Regions from separate parts of the Pseudomonas sp. 300 genome, predicted to be linked through region 1. Evidence: predicted binding sites of a transcription regulator. Region 1 holds the regulator's gene; each other region holds the start of a gene.

The links. The regulator sigma-54, encoded in region 1, starts transcription at its own class of promoters, with help from an activator protein. The targets are predictions, from matches to a motif close to ANTGGCATNNANNTTGCTNT.
Positions count from the first base shown of each region.
Region 2: a site for sigma-54 is predicted at 830-849, ahead of glnK (P-II family nitrogen regulator). Genes of this name have one in related genera too.
Region 3: a site for sigma-54 is predicted at 3,263-3,282, ahead of glnA (glutamate--ammonia ligase). Genes of this name have one in related genera too.

Region 1 is NZ_JAVLRV010000001.1:942,991-950,528, forward strand. It holds gene rapZ (RNase adapter RapZ) at 1-830, opposite strand, end outside; gene ptsN (PTS IIA-like nitrogen regulatory protein PtsN) at 833-1,297, opposite strand; gene hpf (ribosome hibernation-promoting factor, HPF/YfiA family) at 1,310-1,618, opposite strand; gene Q7W83_RS04265 (RNA polymerase factor sigma-54) at 1,693-3,186, opposite strand; gene lptB (LPS export ABC transporter ATP-binding protein) at 3,371-4,096, opposite strand; gene lptA (lipopolysaccharide transport periplasmic protein LptA) at 4,096-4,644, opposite strand; gene lptC (LPS export ABC transporter periplasmic protein LptC) at 4,631-5,203, opposite strand; gene Q7W83_RS04285 (KdsC family phosphatase) at 5,211-5,735, opposite strand; gene Q7W83_RS04290 (KpsF/GutQ family sugar-phosphate isomerase) at 5,735-6,709, opposite strand; gene Q7W83_RS04295 (ATP-binding cassette domain-containing protein) at 6,985-7,538, shown strand, end outside.
Region 2 is NZ_JAVLRV010000003.1:455,008-462,545, reverse strand. It holds gene Q7W83_RS27530 (accessory factor UbiK family protein) at 376-636, opposite strand; gene glnK (P-II family nitrogen regulator) at 1,055-1,393, shown strand; gene Q7W83_RS27520 (ammonium transporter) at 1,429-2,766, shown strand; gene Q7W83_RS27515 (secondary thiamine-phosphate synthase enzyme YjbQ) at 2,980-3,405, shown strand; gene sutA (transcriptional regulator SutA) at 3,507-3,830, shown strand; gene Q7W83_RS27505 (HAD family hydrolase) at 4,018-4,725, opposite strand; gene xerC (tyrosine recombinase XerC) at 4,722-5,621, opposite strand; gene Q7W83_RS27495 (DUF484 family protein) at 5,624-6,349, opposite strand; gene dapF (diaminopimelate epimerase) at 6,363-7,193, opposite strand; gene lysA (diaminopimelate decarboxylase) at 7,198-7,538, opposite strand, start outside.
Region 3 is NZ_JAVLRV010000001.1:320,754-328,291, forward strand. It holds gene glnL (nitrogen regulation protein NR(II)) at 1-167, opposite strand, end outside; gene Q7W83_RS01535 (DUF4124 domain-containing protein) at 398-1,018, opposite strand; gene Q7W83_RS01540 (DUF4124 domain-containing protein) at 1,015-1,524, opposite strand; gene glnA (glutamate--ammonia ligase) at 1,760-3,166, opposite strand; gene thiI (tRNA uracil 4-sulfurtransferase ThiI) at 3,497-4,951, shown strand; gene typA (translational GTPase TypA) at 5,091-6,911, shown strand; gene Q7W83_RS01560 (YkgJ family cysteine cluster protein) at 7,128-7,538, opposite strand, start outside.

The DNA.
Region 1 (7,538 bases):
ACGTTCTTCAGGGATTTTTGCAGGACCTGGCCCAGACGTTCGGTCAGGTAGACGGAGCGGTGATGCCCGCCGGTGCAGCCAATGGCAATGGTGACATAAGCGCGGTTGCTGGCGGCAAAGCGGGGCAGCCATTTGAGCAGGTACGTGGAAATGTCCTGGAACATCTCCTCGACGTCCGGCTGGGCCGCCAGGTACTCGGCAACCGGTTGATCAAGCCCGGACTGCTCGCGCAGCTCCGGCTTCCAATAGGGGTTGGGCAGGCAACGCACATCGAACACCAGATCGGCGTCCACCGGCATGCCGCGTTTGAATCCGAACGACTCCACCAAAAACGCAGTACCGGGTTCCGGTTGGTTCAGCAGGCGCAACTTGATGGTATCGCGCAACTGATACAGGTTCAGGTTGGTGGTATTGACCTTGAGATCGGCGAGGTCGGCAATCGGCCCGAGCAGGTTGGTTTCATCGTTGATCGCCTCGGCCAGCGAGCGGTTGGCGCTGCTCAACGGGTGACGACGGCGAGTTTCCGAAAAACGCTTCAGCAAGGTTTCTTCGTCGGCGTCCAGGTACAGGACATCGCATTGGATATGTCGGCTGCGAACTTCTTCGAGCAGTTCCGGAAACCGGCTCAAGTGGCTCGGCAAGTTGCGCGCGTCAATGGAGACGGCCACCAGCGGCTGCGCAAGTTCGGTGTGGATCAGCGCGCGCTCGGCCAGTTCCGGCAACAACCCGGCAGGCAGGTTGTCGATGCAGTAATAGCCGTTGTCTTCGAGAACATCGAGCGCGGTGCTTTTACCTGAGCCGGAGCGGCCACTGACGATGATCAAACGCATGATTACTGCCCGTTTTGCTCGTTCAGGACAACCTGATACAAGGCTTCATTGCTCGGAGCGCTGCGCAGTTTTTCGCGCACTTCCTTGCGATCGAGCATGCTGGCGATCTGGCGCAGTAGCTCCAGGTGCGCATCGGTAGCGGCTACCGGGACCAGCAGAACGAACAGCAGGTCAACCGGGGCGCCATCGATGGCGTCGAAATCGATGGGAGCGTCCAGGTGCATCAAGGCACTGATGGGCGAGATACAGCCTTTGAGGCGGCAGTGAGGAATGGCGATGCCGTTGCCAAAACCGGTCGAGCCGAGTTTTTCACGGGCAATCAACGCCTCGAAGACAACTTGCATCTCCAGATCCGGCACTTCCCGGGCGATCAGGTTGGCAATTTGCTCGAGGGCTTTCTTTTTGCTGCCGCCCGGCACGTTCACGAGGGAACGGCCGGGGGTCAGGATGCTTTCAAGTCGGATCATGGGTTGGGAGTGTTAACGACCGGTCGCGCCCTGGAGGAGGCTCTGGGTCTTTTCCTTATGCTTTTTGAGTTGTTTATCCAGCTTGTCGGTCAATGCGTCGATCGCCGCGTACATATCGGTATGTTCCGCGTTGGCGACCACTTCATTGCCGGGAATATGCAGCGTGGCTTCGATTTTCTGCTTCAGCTTTTCGACCGTCATCGTGACCTGCACGTTGGTGATCTTGTCGAAATGCCTCTCTAACCGTTCGAGTTTTTCGCCGATGTAGGTGCGAAGAGGTTCGGTCACTTCCAGTTGGTGTCCACTGATGTTGACTTGCATACAGCTTCTCCTTCGTTGCCAGTGCATAAAGCGGTAGACCAGATGATCTACCACTGGAACGCTGTGGCGTGGCTCTACATCAACCGCTTGCGTTCGCTCGAAGGCGCGATCCCGAGGGATTCGCGGTACTTGGCGACGGTGCGGCGAGCCACCTGAATGCCTTGTGCCTCCAGTAAACCAGCGATCTTGCTGTCACTCAACGGCTTTTTCTGATTTTCAGCGGCAACCAGTTTTTTGATGATCGCGCGGATCGCTGTGGACGAGCATTCACCGCCTTCGGACGTGCTGACGTGGCTGGAGAAAAAGTACTTCAGCTCATATATGCCCCGAGGGGTATGCATGAATTTTTGTGTGGTCACCCGCGAAATCGTCGATTCGTGCATGCCCACCGCTTCGGCGATGTCATGCAGTACCAACGGCTTCATCGCTTCGTCGCCGTATTCCAGAAAACCGCGCTGATGCTCGACGATCTGGGTGGCAACTTTCATCAGGGTTTCGTTGCGGCTTTGCAGGCTCTTGATGAACCAGCGGGCCTCTTGCAACTGATTGCGCATGAAGGTGTTGTCGGCGCTGGTGTCGGCGCGGCGCACAAAACCGGCATATTGGGCATTGACCCGCAGCCGTGGCACCGACTCCTGATTCAGTTCGACCAGCCAGCGCTCGTTGTCTTTGCGCACGATCACGTCGGGTACGACGTACTCGGCTTCACTGGATTCGATCTGCGAGCCAGGGCGCGGGTTGAGGCTCTGGACCAGTTCGATCACCTGGCGCAGTTCATCTTCCTTGAGCTTCATGCGGCGCATCAGCTGGCTGTAGTCACGGCTGCCGAGCAAATCAATGTAATCGCTGACCAGGCGCTTGGCCTCGGCCAGCCAAGGTGTCTTGGCCGGCAGCTGGCGCAATTGCAGCAGCAGACATTCACCCAGGTTGCGGGCTCCGATGCCGGCAGGTTCGAATTGCTGGATGCGATGCAGGACGGCTTCGATCTCGTCCAGTTCGATGTCGAGTTCAGGGTCGAAGGCTTCGAGGATTTCCTCGAGGGTTTCGTCCAGGTAACCCTGGTTGTTGATGCAATCGATCAGGGTTACGGCGATCAGGCGATCGGTGTCGGACATCGGCGCCAGGTTCAGCTGCCACAGCAGGTGGCTTTGCAGGCTCTCACCGGCGGATGTACGGGTAGTGAAGTCCCACTCGTCGTCATCGTTGCTCGGCAGGCTGCTGGCGCTGGTTTGGTAGACATCTTCCCAGGCGGTGTCGACGGGCAGCTCGTTGGGAATGCGCTCGTTCCAGTCACCTTCCTCGAGGTTGTCCACCGTCGGGGCGGTTTCCTGGTAGGAGGGTTCCGAGACGTCGGCATTGGGTTGCTGTTCGGCTTTGTCGGCCAAGGGGTCGGCGTTATCGAAGTCGTCGCCTTCTTCCTGGCGTTCGAGCATCGGATTGGACTCCAGGGCCTCCTGGATTTCCTGTTGCAGGTCCAGGGTCGACAATTGGAGCAGGCGGATGGCCTGTTGCAGCTGCGGTGTCATCGTCAGCTGCTGGCCCATTCTCAAGACTAGCGATGGTTTCATGGCAGGGGCTAAACACCTTATTCGCCGGCGCGCATGCGCCATCCACTACAGGGCGCCGAAGCGCCAAACATAAGCAAATTATATGCCCGAAACCGTAGCGTTTGCCTAGAGCGCTGTAACAATAAAAAACTATTGATTTTTTATCGAGACAAGCGCACGGACAACCAGCCAGACACCTCAGCGCTTACAGACGGAACTCGTGGCCCAGATAGACTTCTTTCACGAGGTCGTTGGCCAGGATGGTGGCCGAGTCACCTTCGGCGATCAGTTGGCCATCGTTGACGATGTAGGCGGTTTCGCAGATATCCAGGGTTTCACGGACGTTGTGGTCAGTGATCAGCACGCCAATGCCCTTGGCCTTGAGGTGGTAGATGATCTGTTTGATGTCGCCCACCGAAATCGGGTCCACACCGGCGAACGGTTCGTCGAGGAGGATGAATTTCGGGTTGGTCGCCAGTGCCCGGGCGATTTCCACGCGGCGGCGTTCGCCACCGGACAGGCTCATGCCGAGGTTGTCGCGGATGTGGCTGATGTGGAATTCCTGCAGCAGGCTTTCCAGCTCTTTGCGACGATCGGCCTTGTCGAGTTCCTTGCGGGTCTCGAGGATCGCCATGATGTTGTCGGCGACCGAGAGTTTGCGGAAGATCGACGCTTCTTGCGGAAGATAGCCGATACCGGCCTTTGCACGACCGTGCATCGGCTGGTGGCTGACGTCCAGATCATCGATCAGGACGCGGCCCTGATCGGCCTGAACCAGGCCGACAATCATGTAGAAGCAGGTGGTTTTACCGGCGCCGTTAGGGCCAAGCAGGCCGACGATCTGACCGCTGTCGATGGACAGGCTGACGTCGCGCACGACCTGACGGCTCTTGTAGCTCTTGGCCAGATGCTGAGCTTTCAGAGTTGCCATTACGGGGCCTTTTGCTCTTCGGTTTTCTTTTTCGGCTGGATCACCATGTCGATGCGCGGACGCGATTCGGTCACATTGGTCCCTGTGGCACGACCGGCGCTGGCAAGCTTTTTATTGGTGTCGTAGACGATTTTCTCGCCTTGGGTGACGTTGCCGTCTTTATCGACAACTTTGGCGCGATCGATCAGCACGACGCGGTCTTGCGAGGCGTGGTACTGGATGGTGACCCCCCAGCCCTGAACGGGCTTGGTGTCGCCTGCCGTTTGCAGTTGTTCGAAGTAGGCGAGGTTGCCCACCGAAGTCACCACGTCGATGTCGCCCGCAGGGGTGCGGGTCATGGTCACAGTATTGCCCTTAACGATCATCGAGCCTTGGGTGATGATCACGTCACCTTTATAGGTGGCAATGCCGTTCTTGTCGTCCAGTTGGGCGTCGTCGGCCTGAATACGGATAGGCTGCTGTTGATCGTTCGGCAGAGCCCAGGCGCTCACGCTTCCCAGTGCTGCGCCCAGACCGAGCAAAATAGGGAGAGTTTTAACGAGCCTCATACTGTCCTCTTACGTTCGATAGCAGGTGTATCCTGCTTTCTTTCAAATACGCTTTCATTCCCTTGCCAGTCGATACACCGCCAGCGCCGTCGATTCTAACGGGTTGCTCGGTCTGCGCATATTGCTGTTGCGGGAACACGGTCATGCGGGTGGAGGTAATCAGGGTCTTGCGGTTTTTCTCGTCGAAGCGCGTGATGCGCACCGAGTCGATCAGTTCGACCTGAGTGCCGTCCGGGTTGACTTCGCCGTGTTCGCTCTGGACGTGCCAAGGGAACTGGGTGCCGCGGAACAGGTTCAGGTCCGGGTTGGTCAACAGCGTCACTTCGGTCGCTTTCAGATGTTCAACCTTGTCGGACGTCATCTCGTACTGCAGTTTGCCATCCGGCAGGTACTGCACGCTGTGCGCGTTGATCGCGTAGTAGTCGATTTCGCTCTCATTGACTGTAGCCACTGGCTTGTCGAGGAAGCGTTCCGGGCTGATGTTCCAGTAGCCGACCGCAGCAAAAATCGCTGCGATGCAACCGAACACCAGGATGTTACGAAATTTCTTGCTCAGCATAGTTGGCTCACAGGTACGCGGCGTTGGCCGCATCGAGGCGGCCCTGGGCGCGCAGGATCAATTCGCAGAATTCGCGAGCGGCACCCTCGCCACCACGGGCCTGGGTGATGCCGTGGGCGTGTTCACGCACGAAGCTGGCGGCATTGGCCACCGCCATGCCCAGGCCGACGCGGCGAATCACCGGCAGGTCTGGCAGGTCGTCGCCGAGGTAGGCGACTTGTTCATAGCTTAGATTGAGCTGGGCGAGAAGCTCGTCGAGCACCACCAGTTTATCTTCGCGGCCCTGATAAAGGTGGGGAATACCGAGGTTCTTCGCCCGTCGCTCGACCACCGGGGTCTTGCGGCCGCTGATGATAGCCGTCTGCACGCCCGCTGCCATCAACATCTTGATGCCCTGGCCGTCGAGTGTGTTGAATGTCTTGAATTCGCTGCCGTCTTCAAGGAAATACAGGCGTCCGTCGGTCAGGACGCCGTCGACGTCGAATACCGCGAGTTTTATCTGTTTGCCGCGTTGCAGCAGGTCCGCACTCATTACATTACTCCCGCACGCAGCAAGTCGTGCATGTTCAAGGCGCCGACCGGGCGGTCTTCGCTATCGACCACGACCAGCGCGTTGATTTTATGGTCTTCCATGATTTTGAGTGCCTCGGCCGCGAGCATCTCGGCGCGAGCAGTCTTGCCGTGGGCGGTCATGACCTGGTCGATCGTCGCGCTATGGATATCGATGCTGCGATCCAGGGTGCGGCGCAAATCGCCGTCGGTGAAGATCCCGGCGAGTTTGCCGTCGGCTTCGAGGATCACGGTCATGCCCAGGCCTTTGCGGGTCATTTCCATCAGCGCGTCCTTGAGCAGAGTGCCGCGCTGGACTTGCGGCAGCTCTTGCCCGGCGTGCATGACGTTTTCCACTTTCAACAACAGGCGTCGGCCCAGCGCACCACCGGGATGGGAAAACGCGAAGTCTTCAGCGGTGAAACCGCGGGCTTCGAGCAGCGCAACGGCCAGAGCATCGCCCATGACCAGCGCCGCGGTGGTCGACGACGTCGGTGCCAGGTTCAGCGGGCAGGCTTCATGCTCCACGTGCACGTTGAGGTTGACCTCGGCAGCCTTGGCCAGCGGTGAGTCGGGGTTGCCGGTCACGCTGATCAGTTTGATGCCCAGGCGCTTGATCAGCGGCAGCAGGGTGACGATTTCGTTGGTGGAGCCGGAGTTCGACAGGGCCAGGATGATGTCGTCGCGGGTGATCATGCCCATGTCGCCGTGGCTGGCTTCAGCCGGATGTACGAAGAAAGCCGTGGTGCCGGTGCTGGCCAGGGTGGCCGCGATCTTGTTGCCGATGTGCCCTGATTTGCCCATGCCGACCACGACCACGCGGCCTTTGCTGGCCAGAATCATCTCGCAAGCGCGTACGAAATCTGCGTCGATATGGGGCAGCAAGCCTTGTACGGCTTCCAGTTCGAGGCGGATGGTGCGTTGTGCTGATTGAATCAGGTCGCTGGATTGGCTCATGTCAGAAATCGTATAGCCTGATGAAAAGGCGGCGATTATAGCGGTAATGATCAAAACCCTCACGCAAGTTCGTCGCGCTTTGACATTCCCTTCTTCCGAAACCCTCTAAATGCTGCTTTTTGCCTGTCATGCTACTGAATATGGCCCGGCTTGGAGCTTGGGCGCTTGGCCTTTGCAGTGATATAGTTCGCCGCCAGTTCGGCCTGCCCGGGATGTATGTGCTTTCGCCAGAAAGTCAGGCGTCCGAGTGAGAGGCTGCATCGCAAGGAGTTTAGATGAGTGCCGATAACGCCTACGCGGTCGAGCTGAAGGGACTGACCTTCAAGCGCGGTTCGCGCAGCATTTTCAATAACGTCGATATCCGTATTCCACGCGGCAAGGTCACCGGCATCATGGGGCCTTCCGGGTGTGGCAAGACCACATTGCTGCGTTTGATGGGCGCACAACTGCGTCCTACCAAGGGCGAAGTCTGGGTCAACGGTCAAAACCTGCCGAAGCTTTCGCGCAGCGATTTGTTCGACGCGCGCAAGCACATGGGTGTGCTGTTCCAAAGTGGCGCACTGTTTACCGACCTCGATGTGTTCGAGAACGTCGCCTTTCCGCTACGCGTTCATACCGAGCTTCCGGAAGAAATGATCCGGGACATTGTCCTGCTCAAATTACAGGCCGTTGGCCTGCGTGGCGCCATCGACCTGATGCCTGACGAGCTGTCCGGCGGCATGAAGCGCCGTGTCGCGCTGGCGCGGGCGATTGCCCTGGATCCGCAGATTCTCATGTATGACGAACCCTTTGTCGGCCAGGACCCTATCGCAATGGGCGTGTTGGTGCG
Region 2 (7,538 bases), on a different contig from region 1:
CAGCTGCGTGCGGGTTGGCGAACCGGCCAAGCGAATTCCGGCAGACCCTAAGGTCTCCCACACACAGCCGCCATATTTCGAATCGGGAAAAAAATACCTGAAATCGAACGATGTTTGCTGCATTGCTTGGTTCCGGGTCGCCAAACCCAGTGCTGAACATTCAGCATTGGGTGAGCTTAGGAACCGGGGCTTTGCGGCGCAATCGGACGGCGGTGGTTTTGTTGTAGGAAGATGCCCGGTTTTTTGCGGGGCTGAAGATCGAAAGATCGCGGCCTGCGGCCGTTCCTACAGGTAAATCTGAAGGTCGTTCCGACCTTCAATCGCGAGCAGGCTCGCTCCCACAGTAGATTGGGTTTCAAAGTGGGATATGCGGCGTTACTCGGTCGGCGGATTGAGCTTCGCTTCCAGCTCCGCGACCTTCGTCTCAAGACTCTCCAGCCGCGCACGAGTGCGCGCCAGCACAACCATCTGACTATCAAATTCTTCCCGGCTCACCAGGTCCAGTTTGCTGAAGCCGCTCTGCAACAACGCCTTGAACTGGCTTTCGATTTCGCTTTTCGGCAGCGGGGTTTCGCCGCTGAAGAGGCGGGAGGCGGTGCCGGTCAGGGCGTCGAGGAAGTCTTTGGGCGCGAGCATGGGAAAAGGTCCTGGAAACAATGGCGGGCAGTGTATCACGCAGTGTCTATAGTCAATCCCGACGCCCGGGATGCACGCTTTTCGCGCATGCGGACGGACGGCGCCGCACCGTTGTTGTGCGTAACGCGTCAGGTGTTGCCGCGATGTGGTGGGCAAATACGGGCAACCGCTTGAAAACTGAGGGTTTTGTGGAGATGGCAAGCTTTCTGCTTAGACGGTAGTGACCCATGCACTGATGCAGTCGCTGTGACGAATGCAGTGCGCCAAGCGGAACGGGGAAGTGTTTCGTACGGAGCGGTTAGCTGGCGTCGGACGGGCAGGTAAGGCCGACGATGCGTTACAAAGCCAGGCACTGCGCTTAGACTTGAGCCGGGTTTGTTTTCCTGGGGCAAGTCCACCAATTCGGGAGAGAGTTTTCATGAAGCTAGTCACTGCCATCATCAAGCCGTTCAAGTTGGACGACGTGCGCGAATCGCTGTCCGAGATCGGCGTGCAGGGCATTACCGTTACTGAAGTCAAAGGCTTCGGTCGGCAGAAGGGTCACACCGAGCTGTATCGCGGCGCGGAATACGTGGTCGATTTCCTGCCCAAGGTGAAGATCGATGTCGCCATTGACGACAAGGATCTTGACCGGGTTATCGAGGCGATAACCAAGGCTGCCAACACCGGCAAGATCGGTGACGGCAAGATCTTCGTGGTCAATCTGGAACAGGCGATTCGCATCCGTACCGGCGAAACCGATACCGACGCAATCTAAGCCGCCACAAACCCAACGCCCCAGGAGAAAACAATATGACTCTGCGTAAATTCGCAGGGCTAGGAGCCCTGTTGTCCCTCGTAATGCCCAGCCTGGCTATGGCGGCAGACGAAGTGGCGGCCCCAGTCCTCAACTCCGGCGATACCGCCTGGATGATGACCTCGACAGCCCTCGTGCTGTTCATGACCATTCCCGGCCTCGCGCTGTTCTACGGCGGCATGGTTCGCTCCAAAAACATTCTTTCCGTGATGATGCAGTGCTTCGCCATTACCGGTCTGATCAGCATTCTGTGGGTTATTTATGGCTACAGCATTGCGTTCGACACCACCGGCATGGAGCAGGGCGTCGTCAACTTCAACTCGTTCTTCGGCGGCATGGGCAAGGCTTTCCTCGCCGGTGTCACGCCAGCCAGCCTGACCGGTCCGGCGGCGCTGTTCCCTGAGGCGGTGTTCATCACCTTCCAGATGACTTTCGCCATCATCACCCCGGCGCTGATCGTCGGTGCTTTCGCCGAGCGGATGAAATTCTCCGCGATGCTGATTTTCATGGGCATCTGGTTCACTCTGGTTTATGCGCCGATCGCGCACATGGTCTGGTCCGGCAACGGCGGCCTGATGTGGGACTGGGGCGTACTCGACTTCGCCGGCGGCACCGTGGTGCACATCAACGCCGGTGTGGCCGGTCTGGTGGCGTGCATCGTGCTCGGCAAGCGTAAAGGCTTCCCGACCACCCCGATGGCCCCGCATAACCTCGGTTACACCCTGATGGGTGCGGCCATGCTGTGGGTCGGCTGGTTCGGCTTCAACGCCGGCTCTGCCGCAGCGGCCAACGGCACTGCCGGTATGGCGATGCTGGTGACGCAGATCGCAACCGCCGCCGCCGCCCTGGGCTGGATGTTTGCCGAGTGGATCACCCACGGCAAGCCAAGTGCACTGGGTATCGCTTCGGGTGTGGTCGCCGGTCTGGTTGCCATCACTCCGGCCGCTGGCACCGTGGGCCCGATGGGCGCTCTGGTGATCGGTCTGGCTGCGGGCGTGGTGTGCTTCTTCTGCGCCACCACCCTGAAACGCAAACTCGGCTATGACGATTCCCTGGACGCCTTCGGCGTGCACGGTATCGGCGGTATCCTCGGCGCGATTCTGACCGGCGTATTCGCCGCTCCGTCGCTGGGTGGCTTCGGCACCGTCACCGACATCGCCGCACAAGTCTGGATTCAGTGCAAAGGCGTGGGCTTCACGGTGATCTACACCGCAATCGTTACCTACATCATTCTCAAGGTGCTGGACGCTGTCATGGGGCTGCGTATCACCGAAGAAGAAGAGGCTGTCGGTATCGATCTGGCACTTCACAACGAACGCGGCTACAACTTGTAAGACGCGCATAAAAAACTTGCCCGGCTTGCCGGGCATTTTTTTGTCTGGAGTTTGTCCGTGCAGGCGCTGCTGAAAGGTTTTTTCGTACACGTTTAGGGGTGTTTACGGCAGGCGTTTTTCTGCGGCCAATGGCTTACATGATTGAAGGAATATTAGGGCCTTTGTTTTTTCCCAGAGCGCGCTAGAATGCGCCCCGAACGTGCGGAGAACTGTATGTGGCAACAGACTCTGATTACCCTGCGGGCAAGGCCCCGGGGCTTTCATCTGGTAACGGACGAGTTACTCGCCGGCCTGCCTGAACTCAAGGCGTGTCGGGTCGGTCTGTTGCATTTGTGGCTGCAGCATACCTCGGCGTCGTTGACCATCAACGAGAACGCCGATCCGGCGGTACGTCGCGACTTCGAACGATTTTTCAATCGTCTGATCCCACAAGGAGCAGACGGCTATGAGCATAACGACGAAGGCCTGGACGACCTCCCGGCGCACTTCAAGGCCAGCGTGCTTGGCTGTCAGCTCAGTTTGCCGATTTCGGCGGGCCGACTGGCGCTGGGAACCTGGCAAGGCGTTTATCTGGGCGAGCACCGTGATTTTGGCGGTGCCCGTAAAGTCCTCGCCACCGTGCACGGTGAAGGGGCATGAGCCGCTGGTCATCAGTGGTTATTGAATTTTTCCGGCGGCTGTCGACAGACGGTGAAGCTGGGCTATAACTAATCTGCTTTTCGCAAGTCATGAGGTAGAACATGAGCGACGATGATCTGGAAAACGACGACCTCGAAGTAGGCGACGACGACGAAACCGAAGAAGGTCTGGAAACAGCAGCGGAAGACGTTGCTGACGACGATGGCGGTGAAGCGCCCGTTCCGACCGCCAAAGGCAAAGCCAAGGCAGCGGTGTCGGTCGATGAGCTGCCGAGCGTCGAAGCAAAAAACAAGGAGCGTGATGCTCTGGCGCGGGCCATGGAAGAGTTCCTGGCCAAGGGCGGCAAGGTGCAGGAAGTGGAGGCCAATGTGGTCGCCGATCCTCCCAAGAAGCCTGACAACAAGTACGGCAGCCGGCCTATCTAAGCGTCTGCCCTTGCTTGCAGAAAAAGCCCGCCGTCGCTGCGGGCTTTTTCATGGGCGGTACAAAAATCCCAAGACTGCTGTGATCCCCTGTGGGAGCGGGCTTGCCCGCGATGGGGCAATTACATTCGAAAGTGATGTTGCCTGACACGCCGCTATCGCGGGCAAGCCCGCTCCCACAGGTTATGTGTCAGGCGGATACCGAATTCCACCGCGCCAGCAACGCCGGCAACTCGGTCAGGCTGCGAATCTCGGCATCCGGCGCCTTCTGCGCCTCCCACAACTTGCCTTGCGGGTTAAACCAGATCGCCCGCAACCCCGCCTGTTGCGCCCCGGCAATGTCATCGCCCGGGTGGTCGCCGATATGCACCGCCGTCGCGGCCGTTGCGTCGCCACGCTTCAAGGCTTCATGAAACAGGCGTGCGTCCGGTTTGGCGATGCCGATGTCTTCGGCGCACAACGCAAACTTGAAGTAGTCGGCCAGCCCCAAACGGCGCACATCGGCATTACCGTTGGTGACGACGCCGAGTGCGTAGTGTTTGGCCAGCCTCTCCAGCGTCGGTTCGACTTCCGGAAACACTTCGATCTGATGCCGCGCATGCAGAAACACTTCGAAACTCTGATCGGCCAGGTCTGAGGCCTGATCATGGCCGTAACCGGCCTCTTCCAGAGCATGAAAAAGCACGCGGCGACGCAGCGCGCTGATTCGATGCTTGAGGCTCGGTTCGCTGCCCAGAATGCGCTCGCGAATCCCCCACAAATGCTCCACCGGCACCGCGCCCAGGTTCGGTGCGTGTTCAGTCAGCCATTCACGCAATACGGCTTCGGCGCTGACGATTACCGGGGCGGTGTCCCACAGGGTGTCGTCGAGGTCGAAGGTGATCAATTGGATTGTCATGAATCATCGCCCTTAATGCGTTTGGCCCGTGGATGGGCGCTGTCGTAAACCGTCGCCAGATGCTGGAAGTCCAGGTGGGTGTAGATCTGGGTGGTCTTGATGTCCGAGTGGCCGAGCAGCTCCTGCACCGCGCGCAAGTCCTGCGAGGATTCCAGCAAGTGGCTGGCGAAGGAGTGCCGCAACATGTGCGGATGCAGGTTTTGCCCCAGTTCGCGCGCGCCAGCGGCCTTGACTCGCACCTGAATCGCCCGAGGGCCAAGGCGCCGGCCTTGCTGGCTGACGAACACTGCGTCATCCGCCGGATGGGTCATGGCCCGCAGTGGCAGCCATAACTCCAGTGCTTCGCGAGCCTTTTTGCCCACCGGTAACAGGCGGGTCTTGCTGCCCTTGCCGAGCACCTGAACCATGCCGTCGGCCATATCGAGCTGATCGAGATTGAGCCCGGTCAGCTCCGACAGCCGCAAACCCGAGGAATAGAACAGCTCCAGAATCGCCTGATCCCGCCGTGCCAGAAAATCATCCTCCACCGCACCTTCAAGCAGTTGCAGCGCACGGTCAGTGTCGAGGGTTTTCGGCAGTCGGCGCTCGCCTTTCGGCGGCGCCAGACCATTGGCCGGGTCGTGGTCGCAAAGACCTTCGCGATTCAGGTAGTGATAGAGCCCACGCACCGCCGAGAGCAGGCGCGCCAGGCTGCGCGACGATTGACCCTGGGAATGCAGGCGAGCGATCAGGCTGCGCAGGCGCTGGATATCCAGCGCGGCCCAGCTGCCGATGTTCTGTTTGACACAGAAGCCCAGCACTTTGTCGAGGTCGCGGCGGTAGGCGTCCAGCGTGTGGGGCGACACCTGCCGCTCACTGCGCAGGTGTTCGCAGTAAGCGTCCAGTTGCCGTTCCACGATCAGCGTACCGAGCGAAGGGAGTTGTTGACCCGTGGCAGCACGCGGCCCATGACTTCGGCGATGTAGCTGAGGAACAGCGTGCCGACCGAGCTCTTGTAGTGCTGTGGATCTCGGCTGGCGATGGCCAGCACGCCGTGAATGCCTTGATGGCTGATGGCGACGACGGCGGTCGAACCGATCTGCTTGCGCTGCTCTTCGCCGAACAGGAAGTCCAGTTCATGCTCGCGCAGGCTGCCGCTGACGCTTTTGTCTTCCGAGAGCAAACCGCCAATGGCCGTTTGCGCATCGGCGTGGGTCACCCAGCGGCCGACCGGCATCGGGTTGTCGCCCAGCAGGATCAGGCTGACAAAAGGCACCTGGAAGTCCTGGCGCAAGCTGTCTTCGACGCTGATGACCACGTCTTCCAGGCTGGTGGCGTCCATCAGCGCGAGAATCAGGCGGCGGGTCTTGTCGAAGAGGCGGTCGTTGTCGCGGGCTACGTCCATCAAGTGCGAGAGGCGATGACGCAATTCGATGTTGCGGTCGCGCAGGATGGTCATCTGGCGCTCGACCAGCGAGATGGTGTCGCCACGCTGGTGCGGGATGCGCATCGCCGGAAGAAGGTCTTCGTGCTCGACGAAGAAGTCCGGATGAGCCTCCAGGTACGCGGCAATCGCCGCCGCCTCAAGGCTTTCGGAAGGGGATTCGTCGGGCTGTCGGGCGGGAACCTGGGGCTTGTCGGTCATGGGTTTGACTCACTCAAAGACGTACTTGTCCTTCGTAAACACGGACTGCCGGGCCGGTCATCAACACCGGTTGGCCTGGGCCTGCCCATTCAATGGACAGACGCCCGCCGGGCAGGTCGATCAATAGCGGCGAATCCATCCACCCCTGGCTGATCGCGGCCACTGCAGCCGCACAAGCGCCGGTGCCGCAGGCCTGGGTTTCCCCGGCGCCACGTTCCCAGACGCGCAGCTGCGCGCGGTTCCGGTCGATGACCTGGAGAAAACCGACATTGACCCGTGCCGGGAAGCGCGGGTGATGTTCGATTTTCGGCCCCAGTTCATGCACCGGTGCGTTGTTGATATCCGTGACGCGCAACACCGCATGCGGGTTGCCCATCGACACGGCGGCCAGTTCAACTGCTGCGCCGTCGACGTCGAGCGAGTAGCTCAGCGCCTGACTGTCGGCAACGAACGGTATGTCGGCCGGCACCTGGCGCGGCGCGCCCATGTCGACGCTGATCTGGCCGTCGCTGCGGATATCCAGCTCGATAATGCCACTTTTGGTTTCGACGCGAATCTGCCGTTTTGCGGTCAGGCGCTTGTCGAGCACAAAACGGGCGAAACAGCGGGCACCGTTGCCGCACTGTTCCACTTCGGAGCCGTCGGAATTGAAGATCCGATAACGGAAATCCACGTCCGGGTTGCTCGGCGCTTCGACGATCAGCAACTGGTCGAAACCGATGCCGGTGTGCCGATCGCCCCATTGCTTGGCATGTTTGGGCAGGATGTGCGCGTGCTGGCTGACCAGGTCGAGGACCATGAAGTCATTGCCCAGGCCGTGCATTTTGGTAAAACGCAGCAGCATGGTTTTACTCCGGCAGCAGGCTTTCGCCAGCAAACAACTCGGCTACCGTCTCACGGCGACGCACTTCAAATGCCTGATCACCGTCCACCAACACTTCGGCGGTACGGCCGCGGGTGTTGTAGTTGGAACTCATGACAAACCCGTAGGCGCCGGCCGAATGCACGGCCAGCAGGTCGCCTTCTTCCAGCGCCAACTGACGATCCTTGGCCAGGAAGTCGCCGGTCTCGCAGATCGGTCCGACAATGTCGTAGGCACGAGCGGCGGTTGCGCGAGGGCGCACGGCGGTGACGTCCATCCAGGCTTGATACAGCGCCGGGCGGATCAGGTCGTTCATGGCTGCGTCGA
Region 3 (7,538 bases), 620 kb from region 1:
GTGAACAACTCACTGATGAACTGGCCATGGCTGCGCTGGCCGCTGATGGCCAGAAGCATCTCTGCCGCCGGGTTCATGTACTCGAGGCGCAGTTCGGCGTCGAGCAGAATGGTGGCGGTGGTCAGGTTGTCGAGCAGCAATCGATGCAGTGCGTCGCTAATGGTCATCAGGACCTCTTTTGGAGCAGGGCGTGCGCGTGAATAACGCGCCGATACCAGGAAAATGCAAAAACCAAACCAAGGCTCCGAAAAGAAGCGTTAAAGGCCTGAAACGGGCGTTTGACGCGCGCTTGCGTGGCGTTCTGCCAGCTTTCGCGGGTACTTTCGAACCAAAATGGGTTGGTATGTGAGTACGGTGCAACCTATTGCACCAATGTAGTGCGAAAAGCTGAGCGACGTTAGAAGAAGCGCAGGAAGGGATTTTTTTCTTCTTCGGGTTTGTCTTTGAGCGGGCATTCCGGCCGCTGGCCGTAGTCGGCGAGGGTGCAGGGTTTGACCTGGCGTTTTTGCGCGAGGGAGATGCGCAACATGTGGAACGGTTGATTGGCGGTGCGCTCGACGGTGCGGCCGAGTTCGTCGAGGATTTCCACCGACAGGTTGTGGCTGCCGCGGTCGATGTTGCTCAGGGCAAATACCGGGCTGGGGCCGGGCTCGGCGGTGGGCTGGCCGTCGAGCAGCAAGCGGTAGCGATGACCGCGTTGCAGGCCGGGTTCGCTGGTGATGCTGACGATCAACTCTCCGGCACTGCTGCGGATTGTGGCGTCGGGCTCGGGCACCAGTACTCGCAGCATGTCGTAGCGGAACAGGGGTTTGGCTTCTGCTTTTTTTCCGGCAACGACCGGAGGTGCGCCGGTCGGGTTGGCGGACATACGATTGCCTGCGGCGATCGGCACGCGCTTGGCATTGCCGGAGCCTGGCTGATCGGTGAAGACCCGATTGCCCTGGGCGTCGACGTAGGTGAAGACCTCGGCTGACGCGGGCAGCGCGATCAAGCAGGCGGCCAGCAGCCAAAACCTCACGGCTTATGCACCCGCTGTACCGTGAAGGTCACGGTCGGGCTCTGCTGCACGATGTTTTCCCCATCGATCACCTGCACCGCGAGGCTGTGCAACCCTCGATCAATATTCACCAGTTGCAGGGTCGGTACGTTGCTCGGCTGGCCGTAAGGTTGGTCGTCCAGCAACAGCCTGAACAGATGCGGGCCCTGCAAGCGCGGTTTGATCAGCACGTTGACGGTGAAGCTGCCGTTGTTGGCTCGCAGCGCTTCGGTGGTGGGCAAGTTGGTCAGCTCCAGCACCTCGTACGCGCTGCGCGGTTGTTCGCGGCGGGTGGCTTCGGCGGGCGCTGCTGCGGGAGTCTGGCGTTCAACGCTATTGAGCGGCGGCAGTTCGACCGGCTGGGCCTTCACGCCATCGGGAGGTTGATTGCTATACGCGGTGTTGCCGGCGGCGTCGGTGTACTTATAGATCTGCGCGGCGACGGGCAGGGCGATCAGCAGCAAGATGAACAGAAAACCACGACCCATAAAATCGACCAGAAACGAAAGCGTTGAGTTGCAGCATAGGTCAGGGCTGACGATTGACCCAAGTTGTAAACATTTGGGTATGGTTTGCCGGGGTCTTTCAGATACCGCGAAGCTCTGTGGGAGCGGGCTTGCCCGCTCCCACAGGGATCTTTGTCGAACACTGAATCGCGGGCACAAAAAAGGCCTCCCGAAGGAGGCCTCTTTTTGTCACGCCGCGTGTCGCAGCGCTACCGGATCAGCAGCTGTAGTACAGCTCGTATTCCAGTGGGTGTACGAAGGTACGTACCTTGATTTCTTCTTCGCTTTTCAGAGCGATGTAAGCGTCGATGAAGTCATCGGAGAACACGCCGCCTTTGGTCAGGAACGCACGACCTTTGTCCAGCTCTTCCAGGGCTTCTTTCAGGCTGCCGCAAACTTGTGGGATCTCTTTCGCCTCTTCAGGCGGCAGGTCGTACAGGTTTTTGTCGGCAGCATCGCCTGGGTGGATCTTGTTCTGGATGCCGTCCAGGCCAGCCATCAACAGTGCAGCGAAGCCCAGGTACGGGTTGGCTGCTGGATCCGGGAAGCGGGCTTCGATACGGCGAGCGCGTGGGCTCGACACGTAAGGAATGCGGATCGAAGCGGAACGGTTGCGAGCCGAGTAGGCCAGCATTACCGGCGCTTCGAAACCTGGGACCAGACGCTTGTAGGAGTTGGTCGACGGGTTGGTGAAGCCGTTCAGGGCCTTACCGTGCTTGATGATGCCGCCGATGAAGTACAGAGCGGTGTCGGACAGGCCGGCATAGCCTTCGCCAGCGAAGGTGTTCTTGCCATCTTTGGCGATGGACAGGTGAACGTGCATGCCCGAACCGTTGTCGCCGTACAGAGGCTTAGGCATGAAGGTCGCGGTGCGGCCGTATGCGTCAGCAACGTTGTGTACGCAGTACTTCAGGGTTTGAACTTCGTCAGCCTTGGCAACCAGGGTGTTGAACTTCACGCCGATTTCGTTCTGGCCGGCAGTTGCCACTTCGTGGTGGTGAACTTCGATGACCAGGCCCATTTCTTCCATGGCGTTGCACATGGAGGTACGGATTTCGTGGTCATGGTCGAACGGTGGAACAGGGAAGTAGCCGCCTTTGACGCCTGGACGGTGGCCACGGTTGCCGCCTTCCACGTCCTGGTCGGACATCCACGAACCTTGTTCGGAGAAGATTTTGAACATCGAGCCGGAGATGTCGGACTTGAACTTCACTTCGTCGAAGATGAAGAATTCTGGCTCCGGGCCAACGAATACGGTGTCGCCGATACCGGTCGACTTCAGGTATTCCTCTGCACGCTTGGCGATCGCACGTGGGTCACGGTCGTAGCCTTGCATGGTCGAAGGCTCGATCACGTCGCAAACCAGGATCAGGGTCGGCTCTTCGGTGAACGGGTCGAGAACGGCAGTGCTGTCGTCCGGCATCAGGATCATGTCGGAGGCTTCGATGCCTTTCCAGCCAGCGATGGAGGAACCGTCGAACATTTTGCCTTCTTCGAAGAAAGCGTCATCCAGCGCGTCGCGAGCCGGCATGGTCACGTGGTGCTGAGTGCCTTTGGTGTCCGTGAAGCGCAGATCAATCCACTTGACGTCATGATCTTTGATGAGTTGAACCGACTTCGACATAGTGTCCTCCGGGTGGCTTCGGGCTTAGTAGTGGATGCCCTTAGAATGTGGGTGATGCCGGCGCGAATACTCTGCCAAGGCAACCTGCCTCACAAGGGAGCAAATTGCATGCCAGTGCCCCACCATGGGTTTTTTGCCCCAATATCACGCTTATAAAGGCGCAAGGGGCACTTAAGGCAAAAATATCGCCCTACAATGTGGCGCTAAATTCGACAAATGACCCGTTTTGGTGCGCGCAAAACCTTCTGCACATTAACTGGTTAAACCTTGAGCAATTTCCGCTATAATCCGCGCCCCCCTTTTTCGGCTGGCCCAGCGCGCGCTGTTTTCATGAAACTAATCGTAAAAGTCTTCCCCGAGATCACCATCAAGAGCCGCCCGGTACGGATGCGTTTCATCCGCCAGTTGGCCAAAAACATCCGCACCGTGCTCCGCGATCTGGACCCGGCCGTGGTGGTGAACGGTGTGTGGGACAATCTCGAGCTTGAAACCCGCGTCAGCGAGCCCAAAGTACTGAAGGAGATCACCGATCGCCTGAGCTGCATGCCGGGCATCGCGCATTTCCTGCAGGTCGACGAATACCCGCTGGGTGATTTCGACGACATCGTTGCCAAGTGCAAGCTGCACTTCGGCGATTCGCTGGCCGGGAAAATTTTTTCGGTGCGCTGCAAACGCGCCGGCAAGCATGAATTCAGTTCGATGGATGTCGAGAAATACGTCGGCAGCCAACTGCGTCGTCAGTGCGGTGCTGCCGGAATCTCGCTGAAAGAGCCAGAAATCGAAGTTCGCATCGAAATTCGCGACAAACGGTTGTTCGTGATCCACAGCCAGCACAACAGCATCGGCGGATATCCGCTGGGAGCCCTGGAACAGACGCTTGTACTGATGTCCGGCGGCTTCGATTCCACGGTGGCTGCCTACCAGATCATGCGCCGCGGCCTGATGAGCCATTTCTGCTTCTTCAATCTGGGCGGACGGGCCCATGAACTGGGCGTCATGGAAGTCGCGCACTTCATCTGGAAGAAGTACGGCAGCTCCCAGCGCGTGTTATTTGTCAGTGTGCCGTTCGAGGAAGTTCTGGGAGAAATTCTCGGGAAAGTCGATAACAGTCATATGGGTGTAGTTTTGAAGCGTATGATGTTGCGCGCTGCTTCCCGTATTGCCGATCGGCTGGACATCGAAGCGCTGGTTACCGGTGAAGCGATTTCCCAGGTATCGAGCCAGACGTTGCCGAACCTGTCCGTGATCGACTGCGTGACCGACAAGCTGGTCTTGCGTCCGCTGATCGCCAGTCACAAGCAGGACATCATCGACCTGGCCAACGAAATCGGCACTGCCGACTTCGCCAAGCACATGCCGGAGTATTGCGGGGTCATTTCGGTGAACCCCAAGACCCACGCCAAGCGTCCGCGCGTGGAGCATGAAGAGAAAGAATTCGACATGGCGGTCCTTGAGCGTGCGCTCGAGAACGCCAAACTGGTGCCGATCGATCGCGTGATCGACGAATTGGGCCAGGACTTGCAGATCGAAGAAGTCAGCGAAGCACTGGCGGGCCAGATCATCATCGACATCCGTCACCCGGATGCCGCTGAAGACGAGCCGCTGGAACTCGGTGGCATTGAGGTACAGACGATGCCGTTTTATGCATTGAACGCTCGTTTCAAGGAACTGGACCCTACTCGCCAGTACCTGCTGTATTGCGACAAAGGCGTGATGAGTCGCCTGCATGCCCACCATTTGCTCAGTGAGGGGCATGCCAATGTGCGCGTTTATCGACCGAGCTAAGAGCCCGGGGCTGTTTGCCTGTGGCCTGCGTCACCGGCCCCCCGACTCTGCCGTCAAGCTGTAACGGCAAGGCCTGACTCTACTGTTAATCGCTGCCACGACCTGTCAGCACACCGAATCCTCTGATCGAGATACACAAGTGATCGAAAATCTACGCAACATCGCCATCATTGCTCACGTTGACCATGGTAAAACCACCTTGGTAGACAAACTCTTGCGTCAATCCGGCACCCTGGAGCGCAACGAGCTCAACGACGAGCGCGTGATGGACTCCAACGACCAGGAGAAAGAGCGCGGTATTACCATTCTGGCGAAAAACACCGCCATCAACTGGAACGGCTACCACATCAACATCGTGGACACCCCGGGCCACGCCGACTTCGGCGGCGAAGTTGAACGCGTAATGTCGATGGTTGACTCCGTTCTGCTGCTGGTTGACGCTCAAGACGGCCCTATGCCGCAAACCCGTTTCGTGACCAAGAAGGCTTTCGAAGCCGGCCTGCGTCCGATCGTGGTCATCAACAAGGTTGACCGTCCAGGCGCGCGTCCGGACTGGGTTCTGGACCAGATCTTCGACCTGTTCGACAACCTGGGTGCCACCGAAGAACAACTGGACTTCAAAGTCGTCTACGCCTCGGCCCTGAACGGTATTGCCGGTCTGGAACACACCGCCATGGCGGAAGACATGACCCCGCTGTACCAGTCGATTGTCGACAACGTACCTGCGCCGAAAGTCGACCGTGACGGTCCGTTCCAGATGCAAATCTCCGCTCTGGACTACAACAGCTTCCTGGGTGTTATCGGCGTTGGCCGTATCGCTCGTGGCCGCATCAAGCCGAACACTCCGGTTGTCGCTATCGACGCCGACGGCAAGAAGCGTAACGGTCGTATTCTGAAGCTGATGGGTCACCACGGTCTGCACCGTATCGACGTTGAAGAAGCAGCTGCCGGCGACATCGTCTGCATCAGCGGCTTCGACCAGCTGTTCATCTCCGACACTCTGTGTGACCCACTGAACGTCGAAGCGATGAAGCCGCTGACCGTTGATGAGCCAACCGTTTCCATGACCTTCCAGGTAAACGACTCGCCTTTCTGCGGTAAAGAAGGCAAGTTCGTGACTTCCCGTAACATCAAGGAACGTCTGGACAAAGAGCTGCTGTACAACGTTGCTCTGCGCGTTGAAGAAGGCGACTCGGCCGACAAGTTCAAAGTCTCCGGCCGTGGTGAGCTGCACCTCTCGGTACTGATCGAAACCATGCGTCGCGAAGGCTTCGAAATGGGTGTTGGTCGTCCGGAAGTGATCATCCGCATGGTTGACGGCGTGAAGCACGAACCGTACGAAAACGTGACCATCGACCTGCCGGAAGAATCGCAAGGTTCGATCATGGAACAGATCGGTATCCGTAAAGGCGACCTGACCAACATGGTTCCGGATGGCAAGGGCCGTGTGCGCCTTGAGTACAACATCCCGGCACGTGGCCTGATCGGTTTCCGTAACGAGTTCCTGACCCTGACCTCCGGTGCAGGCATCCTGACCTCGATCTTCGACCGTTACGACGTGATGAAGTCCGGCGACATGTCCGGCCGTCAGAACGGCGTGCTGGTTTCGGTTGCTACCGGTAAGGCTCTGACTTACTCGCTGGAAACCCTGCAAGCTCGCGGCAAACTGTTCCTGGGTCACGGTGAAGACGTGTACGAAGGTCAAATCGTCGGCATCAACAGCCGCGACAACGACCTGGGCGTCAACCCAACCAAAGGGAAGAAGCTCGACAACATGCGTGCTTCGGGTAAAGACGAAACCATCGCTCTGGTTCCGCCTATCCGTTTCACCCTGGAACAAGCTCTTGAGTTCGTGCAAGAAGACGAACTGTGCGAAGTCACTCCTAAGTCCATCCGTCTTCGCAAGAAGATCCTGGGCGAAAGCGAGCGTACCCGCGCTGCCAAGAAAAGCGGCAACTGAGTTTCGACTTAGTTAAGGCTTAAAAAAACGCCCCCGACCGCAAGGTCGGGGGCGTTTTTGTTTGTCTGGGATTTGTGCGGTGTTTGTGCCGGCCTCATCGCGGGCAAGCCCGCTCCCACAGTGATTTGTGGTGTTCACAAAATCCGAGTTCAGTGCCGAACCCTGTGGGAGCGGGCTTGCCCGCGATGAGGGCCTGTCAGGCCGCGAGATTCCGGATCAGAACTTGTCGAGGGGACGACGGCTGCTGCTGGTCTCACGCGCCACTTCTTTGGGCTTGTAAGCGCAATACCCCGGTCGCGGTCCGATCTTCGGGTGGTTGCGGCAAGTATCCGGGCGCTTTTCATAAATAGTGCACAGACGGCTCTTACGATCCAGGTACAGGCAATCGTTGTTGCTCATGCGCTGGAGGGTGAAGATCTCGGTCTTCTGGCTGTAACGCTCGACGATCCCTTCCTTTTGCAAACGCTTGGCGATGTTCTTCGCCGGTTCGCCGCGCTCGAACTCGTCGACGATGCCGATGCGAATCAGGTCCTTGATCTTGACCTCGACCGGCAAGGTGCAGCAGCTGGATATGCAAGAACCGCACATCGGCGCAGAGTACTTGGCCCAGGTATCGAGGCGATCGAT